DNA from 4 places in the Paracoccus jiaweipingae genome. Region 1 is predicted to be linked to each of the others. Evidence: riboswitches for the same ligand, from Rfam matches in the RefSeq annotation. Region 1 holds a riboswitch; each other region holds the start of a gene.
What was found. A riboswitch is a leader RNA that binds a small molecule or an ion and turns the genes downstream of it on or off. The one in region 1 is predicted to bind cobalamin.

Region 1 (3,817 bases):
GATGATCGTGGTGATGATCGTGGTGATGATGGTGGTGGTGGTCATGCCCGTGATCATGGCCGCAGGCGGCAGCATGGTGCGGACCCGCCCCGCGCGCCGGGCGCATCCGCCACAACCGCCGCGCGCCCCGCCACAGCAGCCACAGCCCGATCAGCCCGATCAGCGCGAAACTCAGCGGGGCCAGACGCTGTTCGGCCAGCTCGGTCATGTGGCGGCGCGACAGGTTCAGCACCGTGACCCCGGCCCCGACCAGCGCAATCGCCATCAGCCCCTGCCCCAGCGCGGCCAGCGCCGACACCGTTGCCAGCCGCCGCGCCGGAATGTCGCGGGCCAGACCGTATGCGCCGACCAGAAACTTGCCATGCCCCGGTCCCACCGCATGAACAAAGCCATAGCCAAAGCACAGCCCCAGATACAGCAGCCACGCGCCGCCATCGCCCGCCTTCAGCGCGCGCAAGGCGCGGGCCAGCGCGTTCTGGACATCGCGCTGATGCGTGGCCGCCCATTGCGACACCGCCGCCGGGTGCAGCAGCACCCACCCAAGCCCCAGCGCCAGCAGCGCCGCCAGCGCAATGATCAGCGCGCGCCGCATGTGACCTCGAACCGGTCGGCAAAGGCCGCGCCCACATCGGGCATCTGCATGAAGGTGATGGAATCGGTCTGCATGTCCAGCCTGGACAATTCGGCCAGCAATTCCTTCTGGCCGCTGTCATCGGGCTTGCGCCGGGTGATGGTGCAATCGTCGCGGCCCTTGACCACCGGGTCGGCGGGCGTGTCATAGGCCACGAAATAGCTGGGGTCATAGGCCCGCGCCACCACCGGCGCGGCGCGCGTCACCGGCACAGGTTTATGCAGCGGGCGGGTATGGATGGTCAGGATGCGGCCATCGCGCCAGACCGCCTTGTGATCGACAGGCCGGTCCAGCGCCAGCGGCTGACCACCCTGTTCCAGCGTGAAATCGCCCGGAAAGCCCGCTGCCCAATCGACATCATGGCCCGCCCATGCCGCCAGCCGCGCCGGGTCCGGCTCGCCATCGCCGTCGCGGTCCAGCTGCGCGTCCTCGATCATCGAGAGGGAATAGAATTCGTCATACAGCCAATAGACCCGAATCGCCGCCAGCCGCCCCTGCCCGTCAAACAGCAGCGCGAAAGAAGCGTCGATAAACACATGCGGATGCGCGCTGGCGGGCAGACCGCCCGATAACAGCGCGAAAACAAGCGCCAGGGCGCGAAAGGGGCGGCGTATCGTCATGCTGGCGGTGGTAACGCGGCGCCCAGGTGATGGCAATCTGCCACAGGTCGCGATGGGCGTGGGAAATGCGTTTGATCTTTGCCCCAACCCCCTGATATGCGCGGCAATCCCAACCGGCGGTTGCCGCCCGATCAAGCCTGTGTGACAGAAAAGCAGCCGATGGCACACACACGATATTGACAGTTTTGGCCAGTTCATATCTAAATGATGTGGTCATGGTGCCCCCGGATGCCGGGGGTGAAAATGGGAAGCCGGTGGAAATCCGTCGCTGCCCCCGCAACTGTAAGTGGTTTGTCGCCCCGGTTACCACTGGTCCCTTCGGGGGCCGGGAAGGTGGGGTTGACGCCTTCGCCACAAGCCAGGAGACCTGCCATGGCGCGTGATAACCGACACCGGGCGGAGGGTCCGGCGGCGTGGCGCGGGCCTTGGGACCGGCATCATTCCGCTGTGCTTTTTCCGTCTTCAGACCAAGGACCGAACCAATGACGATCACCGTTTATTCGAAACCCGCCTGCGTCCAATGCACCGCCACCTATCGCGCGCTGGAACAGCGTGGGCTGGATTACACCGTCATCGACCTGTCCGAGGATGCCGAGGCCATGGACCGCGTGACCGCGCTGGGGTATCGTCAGGTGCCGGTGGTCGTGGCCGGTGAACAGCACTGGTCCGGGTTCCGCCCCGACATGATCGGTGCCCTGGCGAACTGAGGCACCCAAGGCCGGGCGGGCGGTCCCTGCGGGCCGCGGGCGCGGCGGTGGTTGATCCGCGATGACATGGGTGGGGATATGGGCGGTCTGGCCTATTATTCGACCGCGTCCGGCAATACCCGGCGCTTCATCGAACGTCTGGGATTGCCGGCGCTGGAAATTACCCGCGATGCGGTGATCGACCGGCCCTATGTGCTGGTGGTGCCGACCTATGCCGATGATGCGGGCCGGGGCGCCGTGCCCAAGCCCGTGATCCACTTTCTTAACAATCCCGGCAACCGCGCCCTGCTGCGCGGGGTTATTGCCGGGGGAAACCGCAACTTTGGACAGTTTTTCGCCTGTGCCGGCGATGTGATCACCAAGAAATGCGGGGTGCCTTGTCTGTACCGGTTCGAACTGGCCGGCACACCCGAGGATACCGACCGCGTCAGACAGGGATTGGAACGATTTTGGACGACCTGAGCCTTGACCGCACCGAAGTGCTGACCGACCCGCGCGCGCCCGCGGATATGGATTTCCACGCGCTGAACGCGATGCTGAACCTGTATGATGAAAACGGGCGCATCAATTTCGAGGCCGACCGCAAGGCCGCGCGTCAGTATTTCCTGCAACATGTGAACCAGAACACGGTTTTCTTTCATTCGCTGAAGGAAAAACTGGGCTATCTGGTCGATGAGGGCTATTACGAGGCCGACGTTCTGGCCCAATACAGCGAAGCCTTCATTCAGAAGATCTGGGACACGGCCTATGCCCGCAAGTTCCGGTTCCGCACCTTCCTGGGGGCATTCAAATATTACACCAGCTATACGCTGAAAACCCGCGACGGAAAGCGTTTCCTGGAACGCTATGAGGACCGGGTCTGCATGGTGGCGCTGACGCTGGCGGCGGGCGATGAAACCATGGCCATGAACCTGATGGAGGAAATCATCGCCGGGCGGTTCCAGCCCGCGACGCCGACCTTCCTGAATGCCGGCAAGGCCCAACGCGGAGAGCTGATTTCCTGTTTCCTGCTGCGGCTGGAAGACAATATGGAATCCATCGGGCGCGGCATCAACAGCGCGCTGCAACTGTCCAAACGCGGCGGCGGCGTCGCCCTGATGCTGACCAACCTGCGGGAATCGGGGGCGCCGATCAAGGGCATCGAAAACCAGTCCTCGGGCGTTATTCCGGTGATGAAGCTGCTGGAAGACAGCTTCAGCTATGCCAACCAGCTTGGCGCGCGTCAGGGCGCCGGGGCGGTTTACCTGAACGCGCATCACCCTGATATTCTGCGCTTTCTGGACACCAAGCGCGAAAACGCGGATGAAAAGATCCGCATCAAGACGCTGTCGCTTGGCGTGGTGGTGCCCGACATTACCTTCGAACTGGCCAAGCGCGACGACGATATGTATCTGTTTTCGCCGCATGACATCCAGAAGGTCTATGGGGTGCCGTTCTCGGAAATTTCGGTCACCGAAAAATACGCCGAGATGGTGGATGACAAGCGCATCCGCAAAACCAAGATCCGGGCGCGGAAATTCTTCGAGATCATCGCGGAAATCCAGTTCGAATCCGGCTATCCCTATCTGATGTTCGAGGATCACGTGAACCGCGCCAACCCGATCAAGGGGCGCATCACCATGTCGAACCTGTGTTCCGAGATCCTTCAGGTCAACGAGGCCTCGGAATATAATGACGACCTGTCTTACAAGCATCTGGGGACGGATATTTCCTGCAACCTTGGCTCGCTGAACATTGCGCGCGTCATGGACGGGCCGGATTTCGGCGCCACCGTGGAAACCGCGATCCGCGCGCTGACGGCGGTGTCGGACCAAAGCCATATCGATTCCGTGCCCTCGATCCGGCGCGGCAATGACGAA
Region 2 (3,817 bases), on a different contig from region 1:
CGGCGGCGTGGCGCTGTCCGGCCCGCCGGTCAGTTGCAGCGCCTTGGCCTTCAGCGCCGCACCGGCATGGGGGCGCAGGGCCTCGGCCCGGTCGAACAGCCGCCAGGCGTAATCGCCCGCCGGGTCCGCGCCGGGGGTCGCGGTGCCAAGCCGCAGCGCCGGGTCCAGCATCGCATCCAGCAGCGTGTCGGTCGTCAGCCCCAGCCCCGGCTGCGCCAGCGCGCACAGGCGGTTGCGCGCAAACACCACCACCGGCCCGGACAGCCCGGCATCGTGCAGCGCCCCCGGATGCGCCATATTGGCCGAGGCAAACAGGTCGGCCGGCAGCCCCTGTTCGATCTGTTGCCGCATCAGCCCGGACGGGCCGAACCGGGTCTGCACCGGCTGATTGGTGCTGTCGGCAAAGACCTGTGCCACATCGCCAAGCGCGGCGGTCAGGCTGCCGGCGGCGACCAGCCGCACCGGCGGCGGTTCGGCCCCGGCGGGGCGGGGGGCGGCCAGCGCCGGGCAAAGCGCAAGCCAGAACAGGGCGGCCAGCAGTCGGGACATGGCGAAACCTTTGCGACAAGGGCCGGGGCGGCGGTGGGCGGGGACCGGCGGCCGGTCGGCAGTGACCGGGCCGGGCATGGAAAAAGGCGCGCCCTCGGGCGCGCCCTGATCGTAAACGGTTGTGACAGATTTGTGAAATCCTGTCAGGCGCTGTGATGCAGGCGATGCGTGACCCAGCCGGACCCGGCCAGCCCGTGCAGGGCCTTGGCGGCGGCCAGAACCGCCAGATCGGCCAGCGGCTCGACAATGATGACCAGCATATAGGCACCGCCGAAGGTCACGATGCTTTGCAGGTTTTCCGACCCGAAACCCTGACCATACAGCGCCCAGAACGCCACCCATGCGACCACCCCGGCCTGATAGGTGGTCGACAGCGCCAGCGCCTGACGATAGCGCAGATCGACATAGGGCGTGTGCGGGGCGATGATGCGACGGGCCAGCGCCTCGACCGCGAACAGCGGCACCAGCAGCGTGGTCACGTTCATGCCGTATTGCGGCAGGTCGAAGGGCGCAAAGAACAGCCCCTGCACCAACAGCCCCAGCGCCAGACCGATGGCCGCGGGTGCCGCGCCAAGGATCAGGAACAGGGTTGAACCAAGGATGAAATGCACCTCGGACACGCCGACGGGGTAATGGGGCAGGATCTCGAAAAAGGTCAAGACGGCGGCGGTGGCGATCAGCGCGCGGCCAGCAAGCGAGATGGCGCCCTGTTCGCGCACCGCATCCACGGATTGCTTGAGGACATAGGCGGCGGCCGTGGCGGCCGTGGCATAGCTCAGCACGATTTTCGCGCCGGCGACCAGTCCGGGTTCGATATGCATGTTCATCCCTCCGTGCCGTCATCCCCGACGGCGAAATATTTGGGGCCGGAAAACCGGCAATGGGCGCGTGGCCCTGTGGCAGGTGACGGCAGGTCTCCTGACTTGCGGGTCGTGGCGGGCAGCAGCCTTCCCAGCCGGGGCCAGTGGCGCGTTGCGGCCCGCTGGCCGCTTACAGTTGCGGGGGCAGTCGCGGCATTTCACCGCGTTCCCTTTTCACCCCTTGGCGGGGGACCGTCATGCGCGAATATCCGCTGGCCGCGCCGGAAAGGCAAGCAAAACTGGCCAGACCACGTCGCGCGCTGACAGGCGTTTCACGCCCTAGTATAGCCGACATAATGGTGTTAAACCGCTGGTGGATGAATACGAGGGCGCGATGCGGGGCGGGCAGGGTCGTTTTTCAGCATGGGTCTTGGGCGGCGCGGCGCTGTCATCCGGGCTGGCCATGTGGCTGGCGGTGTCGGGACCGGCGCTGGGGCGGGTGGCATTTCTGGACAATGGCGCCGGTGACAATGCCGGGCTGGACCCGGTCAGCGGACCGTGGAACCTGACCGATGCGGTCTGGGCCGATGCGCGCGGTGGCGGGCATCTGGCCTTTGCGCCGGGCGATGTCGCGGTGCTGGCCCCGCCGTCCGGCGATGCCCCGGTGGTTCTGACGCTGGATGGCGATATCGCCGTTGCCGGGATGCAGGTGCAGGGTGGCACCTATCGGCTGGGTGGCGGGCGGCTGGTCGCGCCCGCGGGCGGGGTGGCCGAATTGCGCTTTGCCCCGCCATCCCCGTCGCCGCCCGGCGAGGTCGTGCCGGTCGAAACCCCGTCAACGGATCTGCCTGTGCCGATGGTCGTGCCGACGATCCTGCGCGGCCCGCGCCTGATGGAAGGCCCGGCCGAACCCGAGGGCGGTGCCACGCCGTCCGGCACCGGCGACCGCGTCGGGGGGCCGCCGCTGGCGCGGCTGTTTATCGACAGCGCCCTGTCGGGCAGTTTCGCGGTGTCCGGGCCGGGGATGGTGACCTATGCCGGGCAATCCGACGCGGCGGTCGATCTGCGCATCGCCGCTGACAGCATCTTTACCCATGCGGGCCAGACCACGGGCCGGTTGCGCAATGCAGGCACCCTGTCGGTGCAGGGCCGCCATCAGGGCGATGCTGACAACAGCGGCACGCTGAACATCGCCGGCACCGTGACCGGCACTGTCAGCAATGACGGCCATCTGGCGATGGGCGGCCAGATCGGCGGTGGGCTGGTCAATCGCGGCACGGCGCATATCGCCGGGCGGATCGGTGGTGTGCTGGACAATGCCGCGCGGGCGGTGCTGTCGCTGGCGGGCGATCTGGCGCTGGACCGGCTTGAGAATGCAGGCACGGTCAGCATCCGCCCCGAGGCCCGCATGACCGCCCGCACCGGCATTTCCAATTCCGGCACGCTGACGGTGGCCGGGGTGCTGGCGGGCGATGTCGATCAGGCGGCGACGGGGACGCTGCGGCTGACCGGGCGGCTGACCGGGGCGCTGGGGAATGCGGGCCGGGCAGAACTGGCCGGGCGGATTACCGGCGACCTGACCAATCTGGAAAATGCCAGCACCAGCCTGACCGGCGATCTGGTCGCGGCGGGCATCCGCAATGCGGGCAGGGTGACGGTGGGCGCGGGGCAGGTGCTGACCGCGACCGGGGTGGAAAACACCGGGCAGATCGACAATGGCGGTCGCCTTGCGGGCGATGTCGTCAACCGGGGCCGGCTGGTTAGCAGCGGCGTTCTGGCCGGGGCGCTGGACAATCGCGGACAGGCCTGGATCGCCGGTCGCGCCGGTCGGGTGACCAATGCGGCGGGCGCCGGGATCGGCATCACCGGCAACACCCGGATGGAAACGCTGGCCAATGCGGGCGACCTGACCGTTGCCAGCGGTGCGCGGCTGGCGGTGGCTGGGGGGATCGGTAATCAGGGCCGCCTGACCAGCGACGGCCTGCTGGTGGCTGATGTGGTCAATGACGGCCAGTTGACGGCGCGCGGCGGCGTCTCGGGGCGGCTGACCAACCGCGGCACGGCCACGCTGGCGGGCAGCACCGGCGCCATCAGCAATGAACGCGGCGCGGATCTGACCGTCAGCGATGCGTTGACCGCGACCCGTCTGGACAATGCCGGTCAGGTCACCGTGGCGCGCGACCGGCGGCTGGCCGTCACCGGCCCCGCCACCAATACCGGGCGCATGGCGCTGGCCGGCACGCTGGAGGCCGACCTGCGCAATGCGGCGGGCGGCAACCTTGGGCTGGATGGCGGCCAGATGGCCGGGACGCTGGACAATGCCGGTGTCGTCGGGGTGCAGGGGCAGGCCCTTGTGACCGGCGATGTAATCAACCGGGGCAGCCTGATCCAGACCGCGCGCGACAGCGTGCTGCGGGTTGGCGGGTTGTTTCGCAATGCCGGGCGGGTCTCGGACGGGGGGCTGGGGC
Region 3 (3,817 bases), on a different contig from region 1:
TAGGTCGACAGAACCAGCGCCAATGTCCGATCCGCCGGGGCGGTCTGTCCCAGCCGGTGCCACGCCGTCACGCGGTCGGCGGCCTGTGCGATCAGGTCGGCATCGGCGCGGTGGGCAAAGCGCGAATATTGCGTCTGCGGGTCGCGGGCATGGGGCTGTTTATGGCTGATCAGCCCGGCAAACAGACGGCCGTCAACCTCGGGCAGGACGACATGCATGGCCAGATCGGCGGGCGACAGCCCCCGCGCGGCCTGTTGCCAGTCGCGTTTGCGGGCGGTGGACAGGGCGACCTGATGCACCGGACAGCCCGGCGCGTCCAGCGGCGATGCCCCGCCCGCCAGCCCCCCATCGCGCCCGGAAAAAGCGGTGGCGTTGACAATGGCGGCGGGGCGGGCGGCGCGCAGTTGCGCGTCGATCCAGGGTGCATTGTCGCCCTTCAGCGATGGCGCGAACAGCCCCGCCACCCGGAACCCCCGGTCGCGCAGCGCCGCGATCAGCGCATCCACCGGGTCGGTATCGGCGGCGGCCAGATAGCTGCGGTAAAAGCTGACCACGGCCAGTGGCGCATCGCCCGCTGGTGGCGCGTCGACCACCCCGCGCGCCGGGTCATACCAGCCCCGGTCGGGCAGCGTCGTGTGGCCGTCATAGCCCGGTGCGTTCAGCCCCGCGGCCCCGGCCAGCGCCGCCAGCGCGGCGGCGGCGGGGGCGGCACCCCCGGCCTCGGCCAGTGCGGTCAGGCGGTGCAGGGTGTCGGCATCGACGGTGCTGGCGGCCTGCAAGGCCGGGTCGGGGCGGCCATCGGCGGGGATCACCGCCAGCGCGATGCCCCGCCGCCGCGCCAGATCCTGCACGCTGGCCAGCCCATAGGGCCAATAGCTTTCACCCCCGATCAGCCGGATCAGGATGGCTTTCGCCCCTTCCAGCGTGGCCTCAAGATAGGTATCGACCGAGACCGGGTGCCGCAGCGCCACAAGGTTTTGCAGCCGCAAAGATGGCACCGCCCCCCGCGCCTGCCACAGCCGATAGCCCCCCGCGAAAGCCCCCAGATCGCTGTCGGAAAACGACAGCACCACCAGATCGCCCGGCGTCTGGCCGGGGTCAAAGGGGGCGTCGGTTTCTTCCAGCCCGTGGCTTTCGCGAAAGACGATATGCATCAGCCGACCACGCGCCCGCCAAGCGCATCGGCCACGGCCTGCGGGTTCAGGTGGTGATGTTCGGCAATCACCACCAGACGGGAATTGCGCGGCGCGTCACCCCACGGCCGGTCATATTGATGCCGCACCCGCGCCCCCACGGCCTGAACCAGCAGGCGCATGGGCTTGCCTGCGACCGCGATATGCCCCTTCACACGCAAGATGTTGTTTTCGGTTGCGACACGCGAAACAAGATCTGCGATTGTGCTGGGGCTGTCAGCCTCGGGCAGGGCGATGACGGCGCTGTCGAAATCGTCATGTTCATGATCATCGGCGCCATCGTGATGGCTGGGGCGGGCGTCAAGGTCATCCTCGGCGGCGGCACCAAGGCCAAGGATCACGCGGGGGTCGACCTCGCCCTCGGTTACGGGGATGATGGGCAGTTTGCGCGGGGCCTCGGCCTCGATCGTGGCGCGGGCGGCGGCGATGCCATCCGCGCCGGCCAGATCGGCCTTGGTCAGCAGCACGACATCGGCGCAGGCGATCTGATCCTCGAACACCTCGGACAGCGGGGTTTCGTGGTCGATGCTGTCATCCGCCGCGCGTTGGGCATCGACCGCCGCCAGATCGGGGGCAAAGCGGCCCGCCGCCACGGCCTCGGCATCGGCCAGCGCGATCACCCCGTCAACGGTGATGCGCGACCGGATCGCGGGCCAGTCGAACGCCTTCAGCAGCGGCTTGGGCAGCGCCAGCCCCGAGGTCTCGATCAGGATGTGATCGGGGCGCGGGTTGCGGGCCAGCAGCTGTTCCATCGTCGGGATGAAATCATCGGCCACGGTGCAGCAGATACAGCCATTCGCCAGTTCAAGGATGTTTTCAGCCGGGCAGTTTTCATCTGCGCAGCCTTGCAGGATTTCACCGTCGACCCCGGCGGTGCCGAATTCATTGACCAGCACCGCAAGGCGGCGGCCCTGCGGGTTGGCCATCAGGTGACGGATCAGCGTGGTTTTGCCGGACCCCAGAAAGCCGGTGATCACGGTGACGGGGATTTTGGACAGATCTGTGGTCATTCAAGCCTCTGATGGTGGGATACGGGCAAGCGACTGCTTGCGGAACTGAACGGGCCGTGCCCGCCATGGCACCAGCCCGTCAGGCGTGGCGGCATAGGCGCGGGCGCCGGCCAGAATATCGGCGGCATCGGCAGGGGTCATGCGGCCATAGACATAGGACCAGCGCCCCGCCCCCGACAGCGCCACGACGCAGCCCTGATCGCAGGCCGACAGGCATTCGACCGGCACCACGCGGATCGGATCGGGCGCATCGGCCAGCGCCGCGGCCAGTTGCGCGCCGGGGGTGGGCTGGCCGTCGGCAACGGGCTGACCGGCACGGCAGGTCACGCAGACATGCAGGGTGACGGGGGGCAGGGTGACGGGGGACAGGGTGGCGGCGGATGCGGTGACGGGGGATGCGGTCGTGCCGGGCGCGGTGCCGGATGGCGGGTTGGCTGCGGTCCGGGGGGCTGCGGTCCGTGTCGCGGCGGGCTGCGAAAGGGTGGCTTGGGATGCGGCGGGTGGGGGCGCGGCAGGCTGGGGCGTGGCCACGGAGGATGGCGTCACGGACGGTTCGGCCTTGGGTGGCGGGCAGGCGCTGGCGGGGTCGTTGTCTGCGGGCATAGGCCCCCCTTGCTGTGCGGCCCCGGCGGGGCGGTTCGGGCATGGGGGCGGGGTGGCGTGGCGCAAATTGCGGACGCGACCGCAGATCACCCCGTCTGCGTGATGTCAGCCGCCGGATGGCGGGCTCTGGCAGGTCTCCCGGCTTGCGGATCTGAGGCGGGGCCTCGCGGTGCTTCGGCCTTCCCGGCACAAGGCCAGTGGCGGTGAAGCACCTGTCCGGTCACGGTCGCGGGGGCGGCTGGACTGGCGGCGGGCCGCTGTCCATTCCCTTTTCACCTGCGGATGCAGGAACCAGTGCGCCCCCACCTGTGCCGGTGCCGGGCAGGTTGTCAAGCCGTGTCGCGGCGCAACAGATAGATATCCATCACCCAGCCATGCCGGTCACGGGCCTGCGCGCGGGTGGCGATGATGCGCGGCCCGGCCTGTGCCAGCGGCCCGTGGTCAAGGATCTGTTCCGGCATCCCCACGAAGGCCCCCCACCAGATCGTCAGACCGCGCGGGTCCAGCGCCTGAAAGCTGCATTCGCCGTCCAGCATGACCGCAACGGTTTCCGCGCCATCGGGCCAGCCGTGATCGCGGATCTGGCGACCGGTGGTGATGGTCACCGGGCCGCCCACGGTGTTCAGCGGGATGGCATGGGCGGCGGTCAGGGCTTGCAGGGCGGTGATGCCGGGGATGACCTGCACCTGCGGCGCCGGGTCCAGCCGCGCGGCAATGCGCAGGGTCGAATCATACAGCGACGGATCGCCCCACACCAACAGCGCGACAGTGCCGTCACAGCCACCGATGGCGCGCAGCCACTGCGCCGCGATGGCGTCGTGCCAGTCATGCACGCCCTGCCGGTAATCGCCGCTGGAATCGCGGCGCGGCATGGTAAAGGACGCCCGTGGCACATCGGGCGCGACCCGGTCCAGAATGGCGTGGCGGATATGGGCCAGATCCTCTTTCCCGGTGCCTTTTTCAGGGATCAGCACCAGATCGGCGGCGGCCAGCGCCTGCGCGCCCTGAAAT
Region 4 (3,817 bases), on a different contig from region 1:
TCGTGAAAACGGTAATGCAGCGCGTCATCGGCCGGGTCGTGCAGGGCGCGGGCGCCGACGCGAAAGATGCGGGCAATGCGGTCGGGGGTCAGAACCTGACGCGGTGGTCCCACCGTGACCAGCCTGCCGTCCTGCATCACCCCCAGCCTGTCACAGCCAAGCGCCTGATTCAGGTCATGCAGCGCAATGACCACGGTGACCGGCAATTCATCCACCAGCCGCAACAGCGACAGCTGGTGGTGAATGTCCAGATGGTTGGTGGGTTCGTCCAGCAGCAACAGCGCCGGACGCTGTGCCAGCGCGCGGGCGATCTGGCTGCGCTGGCGTTCGCCCCCCGACAGGGCCGACCACGGCCGCTGCGCCAGCGCGGTCATGCCGGTGGCGGCCAGTGCTGCGTCGACAATGGCGTGATCGCGGTCCGAAAACACCGACAGCGGCCCCAGCCACGGGGTGCGCCCCAGTTCGGCCACGTCGCGCACGCGCAGGGCCTCGGGGGTGTCGCCCTGCTGCTGGACCATGGCAATACGGCGCGCAATCTGGCGCCGGGGCATGGCGCGCAGGTCGGTGCCGTCCAGCGTGACCTGCCCCTGCGCGCGCGGCAACAGCCCCGCCAGCAGCCGCAGCAGCGTGGATTTGCCCGACCCGTTCGGCCCGATCAGGCCAAAGGTCTCGCCGGGATTTATGCCAAGCGACACGTCGCTGACGATGGGGCGGCCGCGCACCGACCAGCCCAGATTGCGGGCTGTCAGCCTCATGTCCGCACCTTTCCGCGCAGCAGGATCAGCGCGAAACCCGGCGCCCCGACCAGCGCCGTGACCACGCCAATGGGCACCACCTGACCGGGGATCAGCATCCGCGCCGCAATATCGGCGCCGATCAGAAACACCGCCCCCGCCAGCGCGGTCGCCGGCACCAGCCGGACATGGCGCGGCCCGACGATAAAGCGCATCGCATGGGGGATCACCAGCCCGACAAAACCGATGGACCCGACAAGGCTGACCATCACCGCCGTCATCAGCGTAACCGCGCCGATCAGCACCAGCTGCACCCGCCGCACGGCAAGGCCAAGCGCGGCGGCGGCCTCGTGACCGAAGGCAAAGGCATCCAGCACCCGGATATGCGCCAGACAGACCACCGCCCCCGCCAGCGCCACCGGCGCGGCCAGCGTCACATCGGGCCAGCGCACCCCCGACAGGTTGCCAAGCAGCCAGAACATGATGCCGCGCGCCTGTTCGGCATTGGCGGAACGCGCGATCAGGAACGAGGTCAGCGCATTGAACAGCTGTGACCCGGCCACCCCGGCCAGCACCATCTGCGCCGCCCCCCCGCCCGAGGCCCGCGCCAGCAGCGCCACCAGCGAAAACGCCAGCGCCGCCCCCAGAAACGCCCCTCCGGACATGCCGATCAGCCCGCCGCCAAGCCCCATCAGCGTCACCGCCACCGCCCCGGTCGAGGCCCCCGCCGACACCCCCAGCAGATAGGGGTCGGCCAGCGCATTGCGCACCAAAGCCTGCAAGACCAGCCCGGCCAGCGCCAGCCCGGCCCCGCAACTGGCCGCGACCAGCGTGCGCGGCACCCGGTAAGCCCAGATAATACCCTGTTCAATCGGGTCCACCGCCAGCCCCGCCGACCACAGGTGATTGGCCAGCGCGGCACGGATGGCCGCCGGGGTAACCGGGGTTTCGCCAAGCGCCACCCCGGCCAGCAACGCCAGAACCAGCCCCGCCAGCCCCAGCCCGGCCCAGATTGCGGCAGCCATCATGCTGCGGCTCATTTCAGGTCAAAGCCATCCAGCGCCTGCGCCAGTTCCTCGATCGCGGTGATGTTGCGGATTGACGGGTCCATCGAATGCGCGTCCAGCACCACGATGCGGTTGTTTCTGACCGCGTCGATCTGGCTGGCCACCGGGTCGGTTTTCAGGAATTCCAGCTTTTTGTCCACGTCATCGGCGTCAAAGCGGCGGCGGCTCATTTTTGCGACCACGATGATGGCGGGGTTGGCGCGGGCGATGGTTTCCCAGCCCACGGTCGGCCATTCCTCGTCGCTTTCGATCACATTGCGCAGCCCCAGCGCCGCCATCATGTAACCCGGCGGGCCTTTGCGCCCGGCGACATAAGGATCGCCCTGAAGATCGGCCGAGGAAAACCAGAACAGCGCCGGTACATCGCGCACCCCCAGCGCGCCCGCCTTGTCGATGGCGGCCTGTTCGCGCTGGCGCAGCTGATCGACCAGCGCCTCGCCAGCTTCGGGGTGGTCAAAGATGCGGGCAAGGTCCCGAACGCCCTGATACACGCTATCCATGCTGAACATCGCCGCGCGGGTCCCGTCCGAGCCTTTGGAATTGTCCTTCCCGGCACAGTCGGCGGCCATGATATAGGTCGGGATACCCAGATCCGCGAATTGTTCGCGCGTGCCGACCACCCCCTGCGGCCCGACATACCATTCATATTGCGACGCAACCAGCCCCGGCTTTTTGGCGACGACGCTTTCAAAGCTGGGGTCGTTATCTGCCATCCGTTCGATCCCGTCATTGAGGGCGCGATATTGAGGCAGCACATCGGTAAACCAGACCGAGGTCCCCTTGACCTTGTCGCCCAGACCCAGCGCATACATCGTCTCGGTCGCGGACTGACCGATGGTCACGGCGCTGTCGGGGGCGTGGTCAAAGCTGACCTGAACGCCGCAATTTTCCAGCGTCAGCGGATAGGTGGTCGCGGCCATGGCCGGCAGCGTGGCGGCCAGAAACAGCCCGGCAGCGCCGGCAAGGCGCAGGGTCGGAAAAGCGGTCATGAATGATATTCCCGGATTTGCGGCAAGGCAGGGAAAGATCGCCGGATCATGCCGTATCGCCCCGCAAATGCAGGGTCCGGCATGGCGGGGCCGCAGGGAAACAACATCTGGCACCTCTCCGGGCGCCCCGCCCGGTTCAAGCTAAACGATGTCGGCAGGTCTCCTGACTGGCGGGTCGCGGGGACTGGCGGCCTTCCCATGGGCAAGCCCACAGTGGCATGTCGCTGGTTCCTCGCCGCCTACAGTTGCGGGGGCAGTTCCGGTTCGCGGCAAAACCGCGGCGGATTCCCTTTCAATTCCTTACGGAAACCGACAGCTAAAGCCTGTAACCGCTTGGCCCCGCCGATGCAATGGCCCGAACGCGCCGCCATGCCCCGCACAGGCCGTAAGGTCGACGCGAAAAGACCGGTCTGAACCAGACGCAAACGATTGCGGGGCATGTTTCGTGTGTGGGGGGGGGGAGAGGTGGTGCCCGGAGGCGGATTCGAACCACCGACACGCGGATTTTCAATCCGCTGCTCTACCAACTGAGCTATCCGGGCATCGCAGCCTTGCGGCTGGCGTAGGCGGGTAGGTAGCCGACCCAGCCGGCCCTGTCCAGCCCAAAATCGGAAAAAATCAATCCTCGGTTTCGGGTGTTCCCGCCGGCTCGCCGGGGATGGCGTAATCGCCGCGCAGCCAGCGCGCCAGGTCAATGTCGGCGCAGCGTTTCGAACAGAACGGCCGCAATTTCGGGTCGGCGGGTTTGCCGCAGATCGGACAGCGGGTCATGCGCCCTCGGCCAGCCGTGTCAGGGGGACGCGGTCGCGCTTGCGGTTGACCTCGAACAGGCCCATGGCCGTCCAGCCGATGACCGTCATCGCGCCGCCTTCGGGGCGGGCGGCGGCGCGCAGAACTTGTTCGATGGTGCCACGGTCGCGCTTGGAAACCGGGGCAAAATCGACCACCACCTGCCCGCCAAGCCCGCGCAGGCGCAACTGGCGCGGCAGGTCGCGGGCCATGGCGATATTGGCCTTCAGCGCGGCGG

Region 2: another riboswitch for cobalamin. It lies ahead of ACFXP9_RS10765 (energy-coupling factor ABC transporter permease); the one in region 1 lies ahead of nrdH (glutaredoxin-like protein NrdH).
Region 3: another riboswitch for cobalamin. It lies ahead of ACFXP9_RS10780 (DUF1636 family protein); the one in region 1 lies ahead of nrdH (glutaredoxin-like protein NrdH).
Region 4: another riboswitch for cobalamin. It lies ahead of ACFXP9_RS03985 (ABC transporter substrate-binding protein); the one in region 1 lies ahead of nrdH (glutaredoxin-like protein NrdH).

Annotation. Positions count from the first base shown of each region.
Region 1 covers NZ_JBISBS010000003.1:75,653-79,469, reverse strand. The annotation lists gene ACFXP9_RS06495 (nickel/cobalt transporter) at 1-592, opposite strand, end outside; gene ACFXP9_RS06490 (DUF1007 family protein) at 577-1,251, opposite strand; cobalamin riboswitch at 1,451-1,640, shown strand; gene nrdH (glutaredoxin-like protein NrdH) at 1,734-1,958, shown strand; gene nrdI (class Ib ribonucleoside-diphosphate reductase assembly flavoprotein NrdI) at 2,037-2,420, shown strand; gene nrdE (class 1b ribonucleoside-diphosphate reductase subunit alpha) at 2,468-3,817, shown strand, end outside.
Region 2 covers NZ_JBISBS010000005.1:216,332-220,148, reverse strand. The annotation lists gene ACFXP9_RS10770 (molybdate ABC transporter substrate-binding protein) at 1-549, opposite strand, end outside; gene ACFXP9_RS10765 (energy-coupling factor ABC transporter permease) at 693-1,370, opposite strand; cobalamin riboswitch at 1,441-1,621, opposite strand; gene ACFXP9_RS10760 (beta strand repeat-containing protein) at 1,723-3,817, shown strand, end outside.
Region 3 covers NZ_JBISBS010000005.1:220,480-224,296, reverse strand. The annotation lists gene cobN (cobaltochelatase subunit CobN) at 1-1,154, opposite strand, end outside; gene cobW (cobalamin biosynthesis protein CobW) at 1,154-2,203, opposite strand; gene ACFXP9_RS10780 (DUF1636 family protein) at 2,204-2,557, opposite strand; cobalamin riboswitch at 2,918-3,117, opposite strand; gene cobF (precorrin-6A synthase (deacetylating)) at 3,136-3,817, opposite strand, start outside.
Region 4 covers NZ_JBISBS010000002.1:107,186-111,002, reverse strand. The annotation lists gene ACFXP9_RS03995 (ABC transporter ATP-binding protein) at 1-755, opposite strand, end outside; gene ACFXP9_RS03990 (FecCD family ABC transporter permease) at 752-1,762, opposite strand; gene ACFXP9_RS03985 (ABC transporter substrate-binding protein) at 1,771-2,790, opposite strand; cobalamin riboswitch at 2,927-3,119, opposite strand; tRNA gene ACFXP9_RS03980 (tRNA-Phe) at 3,257-3,332, opposite strand; gene ACFXP9_RS03975 (DNA gyrase inhibitor YacG) at 3,409-3,561, opposite strand; gene ACFXP9_RS03970 (ribonuclease E/G) at 3,558-3,817, opposite strand, start outside.